Regions from separate parts of the Sphingopyxis sp. GW821-FHT02C12 genome, predicted to be linked through region 1. Evidence: riboswitches for the same ligand, from Rfam matches in the RefSeq annotation. Region 1 holds a riboswitch; the other holds the start of a gene.
The links. Region 1 has a riboswitch for cobalamin ahead of metE (5-methyltetrahydropteroyltriglutamate--homocysteine S-methyltransferase). Riboswitches for the same ligand answer to the same signal wherever they lie in the genome.
Positions count from the first base shown of each region.

Region 2: linked by a shared signal. The riboswitch ahead of AC07U1_RS06190 (TonB-dependent receptor plug domain-containing protein) and the one ahead of metE (5-methyltetrahydropteroyltriglutamate--homocysteine S-methyltransferase) in region 1 are both predicted to bind cobalamin.

Region 1 covers NZ_JBWKVQ010000001.1:1,829,878-1,839,616, reverse strand. The annotation lists gene ligA (NAD-dependent DNA ligase LigA) at 1-293, opposite strand, end outside; gene AC07U1_RS08745 (hypothetical protein) at 323-886, opposite strand; gene AC07U1_RS08740 (hypothetical protein) at 889-1,527, opposite strand; gene AC07U1_RS08735 (putative quinol monooxygenase) at 1,613-2,008, opposite strand; gene AC07U1_RS08730 (GNAT family N-acetyltransferase) at 2,005-2,697, opposite strand; gene AC07U1_RS08725 (hypothetical protein) at 2,694-2,999, opposite strand; gene recN (DNA repair protein RecN) at 2,996-4,666, opposite strand; gene AC07U1_RS08715 (outer membrane protein assembly factor BamD) at 4,713-5,507, opposite strand; gene AC07U1_RS08710 (peptidylprolyl isomerase) at 5,570-6,265, opposite strand; cobalamin riboswitch at 6,383-6,596, shown strand; gene metE (5-methyltetrahydropteroyltriglutamate--homocysteine S-methyltransferase) at 6,713-9,022, shown strand; gene AC07U1_RS08700 (acyl-CoA thioesterase) at 9,012-9,389, shown strand; gene AC07U1_RS08695 (ArsR/SmtB family transcription factor) at 9,456-9,739, shown strand, end outside.
Region 2 covers NZ_JBWKVQ010000001.1:1,315,694-1,325,432, forward strand. The annotation lists gene AC07U1_RS06185 (sugar porter family MFS transporter) at 1-1,161, opposite strand, end outside; cobalamin riboswitch at 1,334-1,551, shown strand; gene AC07U1_RS06190 (TonB-dependent receptor plug domain-containing protein) at 1,729-3,633, shown strand; gene AC07U1_RS06195 (ABC transporter substrate-binding protein) at 3,633-4,538, shown strand; gene AC07U1_RS06200 (FecCD family ABC transporter permease) at 4,538-5,521, shown strand; gene AC07U1_RS06205 (ABC transporter ATP-binding protein) at 5,518-6,285, shown strand; gene AC07U1_RS06210 (N-acyl-D-amino-acid deacylase family protein) at 6,289-7,980, opposite strand; gene AC07U1_RS06215 (NAD(P)H-dependent flavin oxidoreductase) at 8,113-9,081, shown strand; gene AC07U1_RS06220 (efflux transporter outer membrane subunit) at 9,181-9,739, opposite strand, start outside.

The DNA of each region.
Region 1 (9,739 bases):
CCGAGGTTGAGGAAGCGCCGCACCCGCGCCGCGAACTCGTCAACGTCATCACCGCTGAACGCATTGTCGAGGCTCATCATGCGCTGGGCATGGGTGACCTTGGCGAGCGGCGACGCCTCGACCGCGGCGCCGACCGTGTTGTTCGGGCTGTCGGCGCGGACCAGATGCGGGAAGGCGGCTTCGAGTTCGGTGTTGCGGCGGACGAGCGCGTCATAATCGGCGTCCGAAATCTCGGGCGCATCCTCGGCATGATAACGTTTGCCATGATAGGCGATCGTTTTCGCGAGGCGCATCAGTTCGTTGGCGGCGTCGGCTTCGGTGGTCACGGCGATTTCAGGGCTTCCACAAAGGCGGGGTCGGAAAACACCTGCCGCACGAGCAGCGGGTATAGCGCATTATACTGGCGGAAAGCCTCGGGTATAGCGAGGGCGCCGATAAAATCGCCCTTCCACGTCGTCTCGACGCGATAATCCTTCGCAAAACGCTCGGTCCCCTCGCGTATCACCGAAATCCGCACGCCCAGCGCGGCGCGCGTTTCGCCGGCGCGGCTTTCGATGAGGCGACCGGCAATCGCAACCGGAGCGCCAGGATCGAAACGGTTCGCCGTCCGGAGCTCGTTTTCGAAACTCAGTCCCAGAAATTCGGCGAAACTCGCCCCTTTCGGCGGGCTCATCGTCGAGCCGCGGATGACGACGGTGCGCGCGACCGGCGCGGCGCCGCCGGCATCGACGAAGGCCCCCACGGCCATCGGCGGCACGTTCGCCGCGCGCAATATCTTCAGCGTTTCGATCGACGGCGCCGTTTCATCGATCCGCGCATGGACGCAGCCCGCGAGCACCAGCATGATCGCGGCGACCCCGAGTGCCCGGACCGATCCCCTCGGCATGGCTATTGCGGAAACGCCGGGTCGGAGACGAGGTTGTTGACGCCATGGTCGGTCGCCTGGCGGACGACGGTCTTCACCGCCTCGGTGACATTCTTGACCTGCGTCCCCGGAATCTCGACGTCCTTCTTGCCATATTTCATGTGCAGCGCGTGCTGGACGAGCGTCTTGATCGAGGATGCGCCCTCGCCGGGAAGATATTCGAAGGTCACGTCGTACCGGTCGGTCGCGACAACCCCGCCGAACAGCCCGAAACCGAGCCCGGCGCCGAAAGCGTCCTTCTTCGCCTTGTCGAGTTCCTTCTGCGGCACAATGTTGTTGAAGGTGATGCTGAGCACCGCGCCGCCGGCAACGGGCGCCTCGGCGACCTCGCTGAACGCCCCGGTGCCCTTCAGCGACTCGATGATCCACGGCTTGACCTCTTTGGTTGCGCGCGGATTGGGCTCGCCGTTGCGCTGAAACTCGAAGATCAGCTGGACCGGCTTCGGCGTCGCGGGGGTCTTTTTATCCTCGGCCTTCACATCGCCGAGCGTATTGTCGACAAACCATTTCGCCGCCTGCGCCGCCGTCGGCGCGATGAGCAGCATCAGCGCCGCGAACGCCGACAAGAGTTTGGCGCGCCCCGACAAAAAGCGATTCAGCATGATAGATCCCCTTCCCCAATACAGGATCGGATAGCAGCGCCGCCCAAATCGGCAAGCCGCTTCGCGCCCGCGCGCCGCGACAGCGTCAGTGCCGCGCGGACGCGACCGGTTTGAACTCGATCCGCTGGCCGAAACCCGCGATTAGCGGACGGCCCTTTTTGATCGCCGCCTGCACCGCGGGAAGCTGTAGCGACGCCGCGTGTGCGTCCTTGTCGGACCATAGCTCGACGATCCAGATCGCGTCGGGGTTCGCGCTGTCCTCGCCGATCAGATAGCCGATATTGCCCGGCATCGCGGTCGTGCCGTCTGCGAGAATGGCGGCGAGCGCCGCGCGCTGGCCGGGCTGCGCGATCATCTGGCCGATCAGGCCATATTGCGGGTCGGCTTCTTCCATCATGGCCTCCAGGGCGCGCAGCTTCGTGATCGGCAACAGCGCCGCCGCCGTGCCGGCGAGCGCGATGAGATGCTGGCGCCGGTTCACCGCGCGATCGCCAGCACATGGATTTCGCGGCGGATGCGAAACCCCAGCGATTCATAGAGCGCGATCGCGCCCGCATTGTCGGCATAGCTGTGGAGGAAGGGCGTCTCGCCGCGCGCGACCATCGCACGCATGACATGGCCGATCAGCGCACGCGCCAGCCCGCGGCCACGGCAATCCTCCCACGTCGACACGCCGCTGACCTCCGCCATGCCGGGCAAGAGGATGCGCTGGCCCGCCATCGCGAGCAGGCGGCCATTCTCGCGCACGCCGAAGAAGGGGCCGTAGAGATGGGTCTTGGGTCCCCAAGGGCCGGGTTTGGCATGATCGGCGAGCACCGCCATTTCGGCGGCGTCGGCGTCACCGAGCGCGATGATCGACGGTTCGTTTTCGCGCCGGGCGGGCGGTGGACCCTCGGCGACCATCTGCGTCAGGACGGCGCGCTTCACTTCGCGCGTGCCGGGGGGCAGCGGCCAGGGCTCGCCATCGACAATCCACAATTCCTCGCCGACGGGACAGTGCGCGGCGAGCGCCGCCTGCGCAGCGGAACCAGTGTCGGCGGCGATGCCGAACACGCCATAGCCGCGGTCGATCCGCACCGCCGAACCGGGGTCGCCCTCGGCCAGATGCGCCTGCCGTCCGGTGAGCATGCTCCAAACGGGGCGGTCGAGGGGGTGGGTGATCGCCCTCATAAGGCAAAGCCGACCAAGGCCACCGACGCAGCAACAATCGCAAGCCCGATGAAAACCATGGCCTTCCCAACATCTTGCGACCGAAAACGCCAGAGCCCGATAAACAACGCCGCCGCGACCGCGATTACCAGTTCGGGGATGCTCGACAGCCAAAAGCGCTGCGGGTCGTAGGTCTCCGGATGATAAAAGGAATTAACGGCGTCCCAGACATAGCGGAACAGGAAAAATGGCAGTGGGAGCAGGAGCGCGAGGACTATTCTGCCCGACTGAATGAGGCGAAGGGCGTTCCCCCGCCGTATCATGCCGCGACTTCCAGCAACCGCTCGGCCTGCGCCCTTGCCTCGTCAGTCACTTCCGCCCCCGACAGCATCCGTGCGATTTCCTCGCGCCGCGCCGCTTCGTCGAGCGCGCGGACGCCGGTGCGCGTCACCGTGCCCTCGCTCGATTTGGCGATCAGGAAGTGCGCCGCGCCCTTGGCCGCGACCTGCGGCGAGTGCGTGACCGCGAGCAGTTGCTTGCCGGCACCCGCGAGCCTTGCCAGCCGCTCGCCGATCGCGCTTGCCACCGCGCCGCCGACGCCGCGGTCGATTTCGTCGAAGATGATCGTATCGGCGCCGCCTTCCTCCGCCAGCGCGACCTTGAGCGCGAGGATGAAGCGCGAGAGTTCGCCGCCGCTCGCGATCTTGATCAAGGGCGCGAAGGGTGCGCCGGGGTTGGTCGAGATCAGGAATTCGACGCGGTCCATGCCCTCCGCGCCCCAGCGTTCGGCGGGCAGGCGCTCGACCAGCGTCTGGAAGCGCGCGGCATCAAGCTTGAGCGGCACCAGTTCGCCCGCGACCGCCTTGTCGAGCCGCGCCGCCGCCTTGCTCCGCGCGTCGGACAGCGCGGTCGCGGCATGGGTGTAGGCCGCGGCTTTCGCCGCAACCTCCGCCTCGAGCCTCGCGAGGCCCTCGCTGCCGCCCTCGATCGCGTCGAGCCGTGCCGCGAGGTCGCCCGCGAGGGTGGCGAGTTCGTCGGGCTGGACATGATGTTTGCGCGCCATCGCGCGCAGTTCGAACAATCGCGTTTCGGTCTCTTCGAGCCGCGCCGGATCATATTCGAGCGCGCGCGCCGCCTCGTTCAGCCGTTGCTCGGCCTCGTCGGCCTCGATGATCGCCCGGTCGAGTCCGGCGAGCGCTTCGGCGAGCAAAGGGTGGTCGCCCGCGAGCCGGTCGAGCCGCCGCGCCGCGGCGCGCAATTGCGCGGGGCCGCTGTCGCTGCCCTCGAACGCCGCCATGATCGCGCCCATATCGCCGGCGATCCGCTCGCCCTTCTGCATCGCGCCGCGCGCTTCGGCGAGTTCGGCCTCTTCGCCCGGCTGCGGCGCCAATGTCGCGAGTTCAGCGACGCAGTGGGTCAGCCAGTCGCGATCGCGCTCGGCCTCGTCGAGCGACGCGCGGGCGGCGGCGAGACGCATTTCGGCGCTGCGCCATTCGCCATGCGCCGCAGCGACGGCCGCACTGTCGCAGCGGCCATAGCTGTCGAGCAGCGCGCGGTGCCCCGCCGGCGCGAGCAGGCCGCGATCGTCGTGCTGGCCGTGGATTTCGACCAGATGCGCCCCGACTTCGCGCAGCAGCGCCGCCGAGCAGGGCTGGTCGTTGAGGAAGGCGCGGCTGCCGCCATCGGCGCGCAGCGTGCGGCGGACGAGCAAGGGTTCGCCGGGTTCGATCCCGATATCGTTTGCGGCGAGCAGCGCGGCAAGCGGGGTTCCGGGTGCCGGCGGGGCAAAGCTCGCGGTCACCTGCGCCTTGTCGCTGCCCTGGCGGACCAGCGCGCTGTCGGCGCGCGCGCCGAGCGCGAGTCCGAGCGCGTCGAGCAGGATCGACTTGCCCGCCCCGGTCTCGCCGGTGAGCACGCCGAGCCCGGCCGCGAAATCGAGGTCGAGCCGTTCGATCAGGACGATATTGGCGATGGACAGGGCCGTCAGCATGACCCGCCCTTACATCAGAACAAAAAGCGAATCCACGCCCCGCGCGTTACGCGGAAGGCGCATTCTTTTGCATCAGCTGATACGCGCGCTCATACCATTTGCTGCCCGGGTAGTTGGCGCCGAGCACCGCGGCCGACTTCTTCGCCTCCGACGGCACGCCCAGGGCGAGATAGCATTCGGTCAGGCGATAGAGCGCCTCGGGGGTGTGGCTCGTCGACTGGAACTTTTCGGTCACTTCGCGGAAGCGGATCGACGCGGCGAGCCAGTTCGAGCTGCGCTGATAGAAACGGCCGATTTCCATTTCCTTGCCCGCAAGGTGGTCCTGCACCAGATCGACCTTGAGCCGCGCGTCGGCGGCGTAGCGGCTGTCAGGATAGCGGCGGATCACTTCGCCCAAGGCGGCGAGCGCCTGCTGGGTGATCTTCTGGTCGCGGGTGACGTCGCTGATCTGCTCATAGTAGCTGAGCCCGATCAGATAATAGGCATAGGGCGCGTCCTTGTTGCCCGGATGGATCGACAGGAATCGTTGCGAAGCCTCGATCGCCGGCGCATATTCGCGGTCCATATAATAGCTGAACGAGCTCATCAGCTGTGCGCGGCGCGCCCAAGGCGAATAGGGATGCTGGCGCTCGACCTCGTCGAACAGCGCGGCGGCGAGGCCATATTGGTTCCGGTCGAGCCGGTCCTGCGCCGCGCGGTACAGCGTGTTGACGTCGCGCGCGACATAACGCGTGTCCTTTTTGACGCCGCTGCCCCCGGCGCAAGCGGCCAGCAGGGGGGTGATCACAAGGGCGGCGGCGAGCAGGCGCGTCGAGGCGCGCAGGGTGGGACGCTGAGTCATGGGCGCGGTATAGCCACAGCGCGGATGAACGCAAAATAAATGATGGGGGTGTCGGCGCGGAATTACGGCGCTTTGACCACGCAACCCGCCGGCACGTCCGCGGGTGCCGGAACGCGGCGTGCGGTCTTGATCGTCACCATCGGGTCGAGCATCTGGCCCTGCATCACCCCCTCGCCCGCGGTCGGCGAGACCGGCGCGGCGAAAATCTTCTCCGCGACATCGGCGCCAGCAACGACTTCGCCGAACACCGCGAAGCCCGCGCCGTCGCCGCCAGGCGCATCGGCGTCGAAACCCTTGATGTCGCCGAGCAGCAGGAAGAAGTCGCTGGTCGCGTCGCCGGGGTGGAGCCGCGCCATCGACAGCGCGCCCTTGCAATTGGTGAGTCCGGTCGCCGTCGTCGGCTCATGCGCGATCGGCGCGAAGTTGGTGCGCGGGTCGCCGCGGTTGCCCGCCTGGACCAGCTGGTTCGCCGGACCCCAGTTGCGCGTCGCACGATAGAATTTGAAACCGTCCATGCGCTTGCCGTCGACATAGCGCAGGAAATTGCCCGAGGTGATCGGCGCGCGCTTGTCCTCGAGCCGCACAACGATCGTGCCGAGGTCGGTGGTAAGTGCGACAAAGGGGCGCGTATCGACCTCGACCAGCGGCGCGGCCGGGCCGGCGATGGGCGGAATCGGCGGCGGCAATTGCGTCGTCTGGGGCGGGACCGTGGCGGGCTGGGCCGCAAGCGCGAGCGCCGGAAGGATCATCGTCAGCATCGCGCCAGCATAAGCGAAAAACCATCACGCTGGCGACCCCCTTCGCAACGGCGGGTGGTGCGCGGATCAACATATAAAGAAATCTTTATATGCGTATTGACAGCTCGCCGGTCGGAGCTATTCTAGGCTGGTCGAGGTTCCCCGCGTCCGGCAGGACATGGGGCTAAGACGGGAAGCCGGTGCGCCTTTCGGGGCAAGGCCGGCGCTGCCCCCGCAACTGTAAGCGGTGAGCGGTGGTCGATAAGTGTCACTGGTTCGGCAAGGAACCGGGAAGGCCAGACCCCCGCGTCGATCCGTGAGCCAGGAGACCTGCCTCGTCAGATAACGTCCTCCGGCGGGGTGTCCGGTCTGGTCGCATGCATGGCTGCGCCCGGGCTTGTCCTGCCGGACGCATCGGCCGTTGCTTGTGGTCCGGCCCGTCCCTTGCCCAACGCAAGGTTTGAAGACATGGCCATCACCGTCGCCACGCTCGGTTTTCCCCGCATCGGCCCGCGCCGCGAACTGAAATTCCTGCTCGAAGGCTATTGGGCGGGCAAGAAGAACGAAGAGGAATTGCGCGAAGGCGCCGCCGCGCTGCGCGCCGCGACCTGGGCGCGCCAGCGCGCGCTGGGCGCCGATGTCCTGCCCTCGGGCGATTTCTCGCTCTACGACCATGTGCTCGACACCTCGGCGATGGTCGGCGCGATTCCGGCGCGATTCCGGTGGGACGGCGCCGCGGTCGGGCTCGACACCTATTTCGCGATGGCGCGCGGCACGCAGGGCGGCGCCGGCCATCAAGGCTGCACCCACAGCCTCGACGCGACCGCGCAGGAAATGACCAAATGGTTCGACACCAACTATCATTATATGGTGCCCGAACTCGAAGCGGGGCAGGTCTTTCGACTGTCGTCGACGCGCCTGGTCGATGAGTTTCGCGAGGCCAAGGCGCTCGGCTATCACACCCGCCCGGTGCTGCTGGGTCCGGTCAGTTACCTGATGCTGGCGAAAGGGCGCGGGGTCGAGCCGCTGTCGCTGCTCTCCGCCCTGCTTCCCATTTATACGGAAATCCTGACCGCGCTTGCCGATGCCGGCGCCGACTGGGTCCAGATCGACGAACCCTGCCTCGTCCTCGACCTCGACCATGCCCAGCATGCCGCTTTCGCCGACGCCTATGCGCGGCTGGCGGGCGCCGGGGTCAAGCTGATGCTCACCACCTATTTCGGCGGCCTCGGCGAGAATCTCGGACTCGTCGCGGGATTGCCGGTCGACGGCTTGCACATCGACCTCGTCCGCGCGCCCGAACAGCTCGGCGCGATCTGCGCCCGCGTGCCGAAGACGATGCTGCTGTCGCTGGGGGTGATCGACGGCCGCAATATCTGGCGCGCCGATCTCGATACGATCCTGGCGCGCATCGCGCCGATCGCCGCGACGCGCGATATCGTCGTCGCGCCGTCCTGCTCGCTGCTCCACACGCCCGTGGACCTCGCGCTCGAAAAGCGGCTCGATCCCGAAATCGCGCAATGGCTGGCCTTTGCGGTGCAGAAGATCGGCGAGCTGGCGACGATCGCCAGGGCGCTCAACGAAGGCGAGAACACAGTGGCCGACGCGCTTGCCGCTGCGCGTGCCGCCGCCGGGACGCGCCGCAGTTCGCCGCGCATCCACGACCCGGCGGTACAGGAACGCATGGCGGCGATCGACGCGGCGATGGTCGAGCGCCGCTCGCCCTTCGCCGACCGCCGCGCGTTGCAGCGCGACCGGCTCGCCCTGCCCGCCTTTCCGACGACGACGATCGGCTCCTTCCCGCAGACCCCCGAGGTTCGCAAGGCGCGATCGGCGCATAGCAAGGGCGAGATCGACGATGCCGCCTATGCCCAATATCTGCGCGTCGAAACGCGCGCCGCGATCAAGTGGCAGGAGGAAATCGGGATCGACGTGCTGGTCCATGGCGAATTCGAGCGCAACGACATGGTGCAATATTTCGGCGAGCAGCTGGCGGGATTCGCCTTCACCCAGAGTGGCTGGGTGCAAAGCTATGGCTCGCGCTGCGTGCGGCCGCCGATCCTCTATGGCGATGTGTCGCGCCCGGCGCCGATGACGGTCGAATGGTGGCGCTATGCGCAGGACCAGACCGACCGGCCGATGAAGGGCATGCTGACCGGTCCGGTGACGATTCTGAACTGGTCGTTCGTGCGCGACGACCAGCCGCGCGCGGTGAGCTGCCGCCAGATCGCGCTCGCGATCCGCGACGAGGTGCTCGACCTCGAGCGCGCAGGCGCGGCAGTGATCCAGATCGACGAAGCAGCCCTTCGCGAAGGCCTGCCGCTGCGCCGCGGCGAATGGCAGGCCTATCTCGACTGGGCGGTCGAGGCGTTCCGGCTGTCGGCGTCGGGGGTCGCCGACGACACCCAGATCCACACCCATATGTGCTATTCGGAGTTCAACGACATCATCGCGTCGATCGGCGCGATGGACGCCGACGTTATCTCGATCGAGACCGCGCGCTCGCAGATGGAGCTGCTCGACGTCTTCGCCGACTACGCCTATCCGAACGAGATCGGCCCGGGTGTCTATGACATCCATTCGCCGCGCACCCCCGCCGAGGGCGAGATGACGCAATTGCTGAAACTCGCGAGCCGGCGGCTGCCCGCCGAGCAGATCTGGGTGAACCCCGATTGCGGGCTCAAGACGCGCAAATGGGACGAGGTGCGCCCCGCCCTCATCGCGATGGTCGCCGCGGCGCAGCGGCTGCGCGTCAAGGGGGCCTATGATGCAGCCTGATGGTTCCCCTGCGGTCCGCGTCACCGCGATGCCCGCCAACGCCAATGTCTATGGCGATATCTTCGGCGGCTGGTTGATGGCGCAGATGGACCTCGCCGCCTCCTCGGTCGCGTCGCACCATGCGCGCGGCCGGGCGGTGACGATCGCGGTGGAGGGGATGACCTTTCACCGCCCGGTCTTCGTCGGCGACGAGGTGTCGGTCTATGCCCGGCTGCTCAAGGTCGGGCGCACGTCGATGCAGGTCGCGGTCGAAGCCTGGGCACGCGACCGCCATTCCGACGAAGCGAACAAGGTCACCGAGGCCAATTTCGCCTTTGTCGCCATGGGTCCCGACCGGCGACCGCGCGCCGTGGCACCGCTCGGCTGACGGGCATGCCATTCTATATTCAACCAACAGGTTGACAATTGGGATCTGCGAATCATATTTAACCACATGGTTGAACATGATTCGCAGACTCTCGACACGATCTTTCACGCGCTCGGCGACGCGACGCGGCGCGCGATGCTGGGCGAACTCGCCGCGGGCGAGCGCTCGGTCGGCGAACTCGCCGAACCCTTCGCCATGTCGCTCGCCGCCGCGTCGAAGCATATCAAGGTGCTCGAAGCCGCAGGGCTGATCCGCCGCGAGGTGCGCGGGCGGACGCATATGTGCAGCCTCGATCCGGCGCCGCTGATGGGTGCCGACCAGTGGCTCGGCATCTATCGCCGCTTCTGGAC
Region 2 (9,739 bases), 510 kb from region 1:
GCCCCAGCTGAGGTTGAAGAAGATCACGTAAAGATTGGCCGCGATCAGCGCGAGCGTGCCGAGCGACGACGAGAGCTGGAGCTTCCCGCCGGCGTCGAGCGTGCCGTTGGCAAAGGCATAGACGAGCGCGAACAGGGTCACCGCCATGCCCGCCGACCCGATCAGCAGCAGCGGCTTGCGGCCGATGCGATCGACGAGCAGGATCGTTCCGAAACAGGCGGCAATCGACACGATCCCCGACACGATGTTGATCTGCAGCGACTGGTCCTCGGTAAAACCGGCGAGCTGCCACAGCGTTGCACCATAATAGAAGATCACGTTGATCCCGACGAGCTGCTGGAACACCGCGAGCAACAGCCCGGCCCAGACGATCGGGCGCACCCCGCCCTTCACCGGATCGAATATGTCGGACAGGCGCGGGCGATGGTCGGCGCTGAAGCTGGCCCTGATCTCGTCGACCTTGGTCGCGGCGGCGGCGGCGCCGAACAGGCGGGTCAACACCTTGCCGGCCTCGTCGATCCGCCCCTTCGACACCAGATAGCGCGGGCTTTCGGGAATGAAGAACAGCGCCACGAGAAAGACCGCCGCTGGCACCGCCTGCATCAGGTACATCCAGCGCCACGCCTCGATCCCCGCCCAATAGGGCGCGGTCGATGCTCCGGCGCTGGCGGCGAGGAAATAATTGACGACGAAGGCGGCGGTCAGCCCGGTGATGATCATGATCTGTTGCACCGTCGTCATCCGGCCGCGGATATGGGCGGGGGCGACCTCGGAGATATAGGCCGGCGACAGCACGCTCGCGGCGCCCACCGCCATGCCGCCCATCATCCGGGCGACGACGAACAGCGGCTGGGCATGGGCAAAGCCCTGGATCAGCGCGCCGATGAGGAACAATATCGCCGACAGGATCATGACGTTGCGACGCCCGATCGCGTCGGCGAGCGTGCCGGCAAGAAAGGCGCCGACGAAGCAGCCGATCAACAGCGATCCGACGGTGAAACCGAGCCCCGCCTCGCTCAGGGAGAACGCCGACCGCAACCCGTCCTGGGTGCCGTTGACCGCCCCGCTGTCATATCCGAACAATAATCCGCCGATCGTCGCCACCGCGACGATCGCCGTAATGAGCGCCAGATTGGTCTGGCCTCGCGACGCTGTGTTCATTCACCTCTCCCAAGGTTCTGTTATGGTAGCGCTATCATGAAGGGCAAGCCGCGCGCGCGCAAGCCCCATTCACGCCGCGGCGGAACGCCTGTACGCGACGGCGACCGCGATAAAGCCGATTGCGAAAGCGCGGCATTGCTCTATGGGCTTGCGCCGCGGGGGCCTGGCCCCCGCAAGATCGCGCCGGTGCCCGAAAGGGCTTAAAACGGGAACACGGTGAGAAGGCCCGGCTCGGGCTTTCGACTCCGAGGCTGTCCCTGCAACTGTAAGCGGTGAGCGCGATGCACCGGTCCGGATCCTTGTCCGGGCCAGCCACTGGGGCAACCTGGGAAGGCGTGCATCAAGCTGTGACCCGCGAGCCAGGAGACCTGCCAGCGCACCGGTCGCTCTTGCCTTGGTCCAGGGGATGGTCATGGCACGGTAATCCTCCGTCTGAGCGACGACCTGTGCGGCTGGGGCCGCATCGGTGCGTGGCGACGGAGCGACTTGTGCCCGCCCTTCGCCTGCACCGACCGGTTCGCCGGTACGCCCCCGCCACTTCGCTCTGGCGCAAAGGGGGCTTATCCCATGTTGAAGACCGGTTTCATTTCCCTCCTCGCGCTGACGGCGGCGACGCCCGCCTTCGCGCAGTCCAATCCCGACGAAACATCGACCGACGCGAACGGTGATACCATTGTCGTCACCGCCAGCGGCGTCGAACAGAGCCGCACCGAAACGGGCCACACCATTTCCGTTATCACGCGCGACGATCTGGAAACATCGCAAGTGACGTCGATCAGCGACGCTTTAAACCTCGTGCCAGGCGTAGCTGTCGCACAAAGCGGACCCGTCGGATCGCAAACCAGCGTGTTTATCCGCGGCGCCGAAAGCAGCCAGACGCTGGTGCTGATCGATGGCGTGCGGATCAATGATCCTTCGACGCCCAATGGCGCGTTCGATTTCGGTGGATTGCTTACGGGCAATATCGACCGGGTCGAGGTGCTGCGCGGTGCCAATTCGGTCATCTGGGGCAGCCAGGCGATCGGTGGCGTCATCAGCGTGCAAACCGTCGCACCCACGGACACGCTGTCGGCCAATGCTTTCGCCGAATATGGCAGCCATGACACCGCCAAAGTCTTTGGCAATGTGTCGGGCAAGAGTGGGATCATCTCCGGCAGCGTCGGCGCCGGCTATTATCGCACCGACGGTATTTCGTCGCTCATCGGCGGCACCGAACGCGATGGGTACAGGAACTTTTCCGCCAACGGAAAGTTGCTCGTCGAATTCTCGCCTGCCCTCGCGCTCGATCTGCGCGGTTATTACAACAAGGGCCGGATTGAATATGACGACGCCTTTGCCTTTCCGGGCAACCCGGCAAATTCCATTCCCGAATCCGATAACGAACAGTTCGTCGGCTATGCCGGGTTGAACCACGACCTGCTCGACGGCAAGTGGAAGGGGCGCCTGTCGTACAGCCGTACCGACCTGACCCGCAAAGGCAGCGAGGATGGCGCGACCGGTCCTTTCAACTACAATGTTTTCACCGCGCGCGGCAAAGTCGACCGTTTTGCCTATGACGGCAATGTCGACTTCGGCATCGCGTCACTGGTTTTCGGCGGCGCCCATGAAGAGACGTTCGCCAGCACTTTCTATCCCTTGGGCGGTGACACCACACCCACCAGGTTCAAAAGCGACTATTCCAGCTTTTACGGACAGATTGGCGTACACCCGTTTGACGGCCTGGCGGTCAACGGCGGCGTGCGATACGAAGATCATTCACAATATGGCGACCACACAAGCTTTGGTGCCGACGCGGCCTATACGCCCAATGATGGCAAGACCATATTCCGCGCGAGCTATGCCGAAGGTTTTCGTGCGCCGACGTTGAGCGAGGCATTGCCGCCATTCGGCAACATCAATCTGAAACCGGAAACCTCCAAAGGCTTTGACGCCGGAATCGAGCACAGTTTTATCGATCGCAAAGTCACGGCGACCGCGACCTACTTCCATCGCAAAAGCAACGACCTCATCGCCTATAATCCCGCGACATTCCAATCGGAGAATATCGGGCGGGTGAAGTCGGAGGGCGTCGAGCTTGGACTTATCGTCCGGCCCAACGACAATCTGGACGTACGGGTGAATTACGCACTGGTCGATGCTACCACCCGCTCCCCGGGTGCCAATTTTGGCAACCAGCTTGCCCGCCGCCCAAGGGACAAAGCGAGTTTCGTCGCCGACTGGAAATCGCCTTGGGGCCTGAAACTGGGTGCAACGATTGCCCTGACCGGCGACAGTTTCGACAATATCAACAACAGCTTCGCCAATCGCCTCGACGGATACTGGCTGACCGCCGTGCGTGCGGCTTTCCCAATCACCGATCAGCTCGAAGTTTATGGCCGGATCGAAAATCTGTTCGATGAGGATTATGTGGTTGTCAAAGGCTATAATACTTACGGTCGCACAGCCGCCATTGGTATCCGCGTAAAAATCTGATGCAGGGGGTCGGCCTGGCGTCTGTGTTTGCCGCCGCGGTGCTGCTGGTTTCGACCGGCAGCGCCGTGGCGCCGCCCGACGCCGGGCCGCCGCCTTCTAAGCCACTGCGCGTCATGTCGACGAACCAGTGCACCGACCAGCTGGTGCTGGCGCTGCTGCCGCCCGAACGGATCGCGTCGGTGACCTGGCTGTCGCGCGATCCGTCGGGGTCGCTGATGGCCGAGGCGGCGCAGCGAGTCGGCATCAATCACGGCCTTGCCGAAGAGGTCGTCCAGCAACAACCCGATCTGATCGTCGCCGACCGTTTTTCGAAACCGACGACGCGGGCGATGCTCAAACGGCTCGGCTATCCGATGATCGAGGTCGACGACGCGACCAGCTTCGATGCGATCCGCGCCAATGTCCGGCAGGTCGCGCGGGCGGTCGGCGAAGTCGCGCGCGGCGAGGCGATGATCGCCCAAATGGACCGCGAGCTTGCCGAACTGGCTCGCGATCCCGGGCCGCCGCTGCGTGTCGTCGCGTGGGACGGCGGTGGTTTCAGCGCGAGCAAGGGGTCGCTCTATAACGCGGTGCTCGAAGCGGCGGGCGCGGTGAACATCGCCAACGAGCCGCCGGTGTCGCGCTATAATCGCCCCGACACCGAAGTGCTGCTCGTCGCCGCGCCGACCCTGCTCGTCAAGGGCGCCGGGGTCCGCCCCGAATATGGAATGCGCGAGAATATCGAGCGTCATCCGCTCGTTCGCCGCTATTGGGACGGCGCGCGGACGGTGGCGATTTCGCCGGCCTATTATGGCTGCGGCACCCCCAGGATCAGCGAAGCGGCGATCCGGCTGCGCGCCGAACTGCGCGCCGCGGCGAGCCGGGTCCGCACCCCGCTTCCCTTTGCCGGGGTTCATGCGCTGTGATGCGCTGGTTCGTCCCGCTGCTGCTCGTCCTGCTGCTGGCCGCGGGTTTCGTCTCGCTGCTCGCCGGAACGGTGTGGCTGACCCCCGAACAGGCGCTCGGCGGGTTGCTCGCGGGCCGCACCGACCTCGCGTCGCTGATCCTCATCGAAATCCGCCTGCCACGATTGATCCTCGGCCTGATGGTCGGCGCGATCCTCGGCCTGTCGGGTGCGGTGCTGCAGGGGCTGCTGCGCAACCCGCTCGCCGAACCCGGGCTGCTCGGGGTGTCGGCGGGGGCGTCGCTCGGCGCGGTGATCGCGATCTATTTCGGCTTCGCGGCGAGCTTCGCGATGGCGCCGCCCTTGTTCGGCCTCGTCGGCGGTTTCGTCACCGCGGGCACCGCGCTCGCCTTGTCGCGGCGCGGCGGCACATTGTCGCTGATCCTCGCCGGCGCCGCGGTCAGCAGCATCGCCGCCGCCGGGGTCAGCGTCGCGCTCAACGTCGCGCCCAACCCCTATGCGGCATACGAGATCATGGTCTGGCTGATGGGCTCGCTCGTCGACCGCAGCTGGGACCATGTCTGGCTCGCGGCGCCTTTCATCCTCGTTGGCGCTATGCTGTTGCTGCTCACCGGCCGCGCGCTCGACGCGCTGGCGCTCGGCGAGGCGCAGGCCGAAAGTCTCGGCATCCATGTCGCGCGCACCCGCCTGCTCGCGCTGCTCGGTACCGCGATGGGGGTCGGCGCGGCGACCTCGGTCGCGGGGGCGATCAGCTTCGTCGGGCTGATCGCGCCGCATATCGTTCGACCGCTCGTCGGGCACCGGCCCGGCCAGACGCTGGTCCCTGCTGCGCTCGTCGGCGCGCTGCTCGTGACCCTCGCCGATGTCGGCACAAGGCTGCTCGTCGTCGACGGCAAGATCCTCGCGCTCGGGGTGTTCATCAGCCTGTTCGGCGCGCCCTTTTTCCTGTGGCTCGTCCTTCATGTGCAAAGGCGCACCGCATGAGCGCGCTGACCTTCGCCGCAGTGGCCGCGAAACGCGATGCGCGCGTCGTGCTGCGCGACATAGACGCCGTTTTTGCGCCGGGCCGGCTGACTGCGGTGATCGGCCCCAATGGCGCCGGTAAAAGTACGCTCCTCGAAGTCGCGGCGGGGCTACGCGTGCCCGATGCCGGACGCGTCGAACTCGGCGGGCAATCGCTCGCGAGCATCGGTCGCCGGATGCTCGCGCGGCGCCGCGCCTATCTGCCGCAGCGCGCCGAGGTCGAATGGCCTATCAGCGTCGAGCGCGTCGTCGCGCTCGGCCTGACCCCGGTGCTGCCGAGCTTCGGCGATCTGCCAGCCGCGCTGCGCCCCGCGATCGATGACGCGCTCGCCGCCTGCGACCTCACCAGCTTGCGCGACCGCCCGGCGACCAGCCTGTCGGGCGGCGAACTCGCCCGCGCGATGCTGGCGCGCGCGATCGTCGGCGATCCCGAATTGCTGATCGTTGACGAGCCCACCGCGGGGCTCGACCCGCGTCATGCGCTCGACGCGGCGCGGCGGCTGCGCGCGCGTGCCGATGCCGGGCGCACCGTGATCATGGCGATCCACGACCTCGACCTCGCGCTGCGCCATGCCGACGATGTCGTCGCGATCAAGGACGGCGCGCTGCTCGCGGCGGGATCGGTCGCCGAGGTGATGACCGAGGATATGCTCGGCGCGCTTTACGAGGTGCGGGTGCGTATCACCCGCGATGCCGACGGTGCCGCGATCCGCTTTCGCGACTGAACCTCAGCGGCATTTCCCGAACCCGGCGCCGCGTACCGCGCGGCCGGGGGTGGCGCCGGTCGGCTCGCCGTCCTTGAGCACGGCAGCCCCGTTGACGAAGACGTCGCGCACACCGGTCGCATATTGGTGCGGCTTCTCGAACGTCGCATGGTCGGCGATCGCCCTGGGGTCGAAGATCACGACATCGGCATAATAGCCGGGCTTCAGCGCCCCGCGTTCGGCGATCCCGAGGTTGGTCGCGGGCAGGGTAGTCAGCCGGTACACCGCCTGTTCGAGCGGGATCAGCTTCTCGTCGCGGACGTAACGGCCGAGCAGCCGCGCGAAATTGCCATAGGTGCGCGGGTGCGACCCCGATTTCAGGAACACCCCCTCGGCCGATTGCGACGCGGCGTCGGACCCGAAGCTCATCCACGGCAGCTGGACCTGCTTGCGGACATTGTCCTCGGACATCAGGAAATAGACGGTGCCGACGCGCGACCCGTCCTCGACCACCAGGTCCATCGCGGTCTCTTCGGGGCTCTTCCCGCGCATCGCCGCGACTTCGGCGAGCGTTTTGCCGGTCAGCGGTTTGAGCTTATCGCTTTTGAAGCCCGACAGGATCATCTTGTCGGCGCCCGCGCCGTAAAAGAGATTTTCCCAGTCGCTCCCCGGCTTTCGCATTTCGGCGGCGACGCGGGCGCGGGTCGCGGGGTCCTTCAGCCGCTCGATCCACGCCTCGAGTCCGCCCGCCTGCACCCAGGTCGGCATCGCGGCGTCGAGCCCGGTCGCGCCGGCGGTATAGGTGTACATGTCGGCGGTGATCCGCTGGCCCGCGGCGCGCGCCGCTTCGACCTTGGCGACGACCGAATCATATTTCCCCCAATTGTCGCGGCCCGCCATCTTGAGGTGATAGATTTCGGCGGGGGCGCCCGAACGACGCGAAATCTCGATCAGTTCGTCGACCGCTTCCTCGAGCCGGTCGCCCTCGGATCGCATATGGCTGATATACATGCCGCCGCATTTCGCGGCCGCGCTGGTTAGCGCGACCAGTTCGTCGGTTTCGGCATAGGAGCCGGGGGCGTAGATGATCGAGCTGCCGACGCCGAGCGCGCCCTCGTCCATCGCCTGCCGCACGAGCGTCTGCATGCGCGCCAGCTGCTCGGGGGTCGGGTCGACATCGTCTTCGCCCAGTTCATGGATACGCACCGTCGCGGCGCCGACGAAGCTCGCGACATTGGGCGCGATGCCGCGCTTCTCCAGATACGTCAGATAATCGCCAAGGCTGGTCCACTCGATGGCATATTTGATATCGCCCTGGCGCTCGGTCTCCTGGACCTTCATCGCCGCGTTCATCGGCCCCATCGACCAGCCTTCGCCCATCACCTCCAGCGTCACGCCCTGGCGGAGATCGCTCTGGCTGCGCGGGTCGGCGATCAGCGATTCGGTCGCCCAGCTCAGCATGTTGATGAACCCCGGCGCGACCGCCATGCCGCTAGCGGACACCTCGCTGCGACCCTTGCCCTCGACCTTGCCGACCGCGACGATGCGGTCGTCCTTGATCGCCACGTCGCCGGTGAGGGGGGACTTGCCCGACCCGTCGTAGATCGTGCCGCCGCGGATCACGACGTCATAGGCGGGTTCGGCACTTGCGGCGGTCAGCGCGATCCAGCTCGCGACGAGGACGAGCGATCGTCCGATATTCTGCCTGCCCGCCATGTCCCGTCTCCTGTTCGCCGCCGAGGGCATATCCTGCCCGAGCAAGATGCACTTGGCCATGCGCATTATCGGGCTTGATCGCCGCCAGCCCGCGCGCCAAGGGTTTCGCAACAAAACCGATGGGAGGAAGCTTTGATCAAGACGCGCATTACCGAGAAGTTCGGCATCGAAACCCCGATCATCATGGGCGGCATGACCGGCGTGGGCTATGGCCCGCTCGTCGCCGCGGTCGCCAATGCGGGGGCCTTGGGCTTCATCACCGCGCATATGTATCCGACCGGCCAGGCCTTGTTCGACGAGATCGAGGCCACCCGCAAGCTGACCGACAAGCCCTTTGGCGTGAACCTCACCCTGCTGCCGTCGATCAACCCCATTCCCTATGACGAATATCGCGAGGCGATCATCGCCAGTGGCATCAGGATCGTCGAAACCGCGGGCCGCGCCCCGACCGACCACCTGCCGGCCTTCAAGGACGCCGGGGTCACGGTGATCCACAAATGCACCTCGGTGCGCCACTCGGTGTCGGCGGTGAAAAAGGGCGTCGACATGATCAGCATAGACGGCTTCGAATGCGCGGGTCACCCCGGCGAGGACGATGTCGGCCTCGTGGTGCTGCTGCCGGCGACGGTCGATGCACTGCCCGATACCCCGATCATCGCCTCGGGCGGCATGGCCGACGGGCGCAGCATCGTCGCCGCGCTGGCGCTCGGCGCCGATGCGGTCAACATGGGCACGCGCTTCTGCGCTACCGTCGAGGCCGTGATCCACCAGAATGTGAAGCAGCGCATCGTCGACGCGACCGAGACCGACACGGTGCTCGTCGGCCGCACGCTGCGCAACACCGCGCGCGTCGCGAAGAATGCGGTGTCGGTTGAGGTCGCCGAGATCCAGCGCGACCCGACCAAGACCTTCGAGGATGTGAAGCATCTGATGGCGGGCGTGCGCGGGCGCGAAAATGTGCTGCGCGACGGCGACGTCGATGGCGGCATCTGGACCAGCGGCCAGAGCCAGGCGCTGATCCACGACATCCCGACGTGCGCCCAGCTGGTCGCGAATATCATGCGTCAGGCCGAGGAAGTTCGGGCGAAGATCGCGGGGTAATATCCGCCGTCATTGCGAGCGAAGCGAAGCGATCCAGGACGGTCTACGCCACTCTGGATTGCCACGTCGCTTCGCTCCTCGCAATGGCGAAGCTCGGAATTAAACCGCCGGCTCCTGCCAGCCGCCGCCCAGCGCGAGGAACAGCGAGACGAGGTTCGTCGCGCGGGTCTGTTCGGACTGGGCGATGCTCGCGTTGATCGATGCCAGCGTCCGCTCGGCATCGAGCACGACCTGGAAATTCTCGCGTCCCGCCTGATAGCGCAGCCGCGCGATGCGGGCGGCGTCGCCGGCCTCGGCCGCCGCGCGGCGCAGCGCTGCGAGCCGGTCGAGTTCGCCCGCATAATTGGCGAGCGCGCTTTCGCTTTCCTGCAGCGCGGTCAGCCAGGTGCCGTCGAAACTCGCGAGCGCGCCATCGGCCCCGGCTTCGGCCTGTTTCAGCCGCGACCGCGCGACCTCCATGTTCGGGAAGCTCCACGAGATCAGCGGGCCGAGCGAGAAGCGGAAGCCGTCGGACTTGCCGAGTCCCGAGATCGAGCTGGCGGTCGAGCCGACCGAGCCGCCGAGGCTGATGCTCGGGTACAGATCGGCGGTCGCGACATTGACCCGCGCCGCCGCTGCGGCGAGCTGGCGCTCGGCGCGGCGGATGTCGGGGCGACGT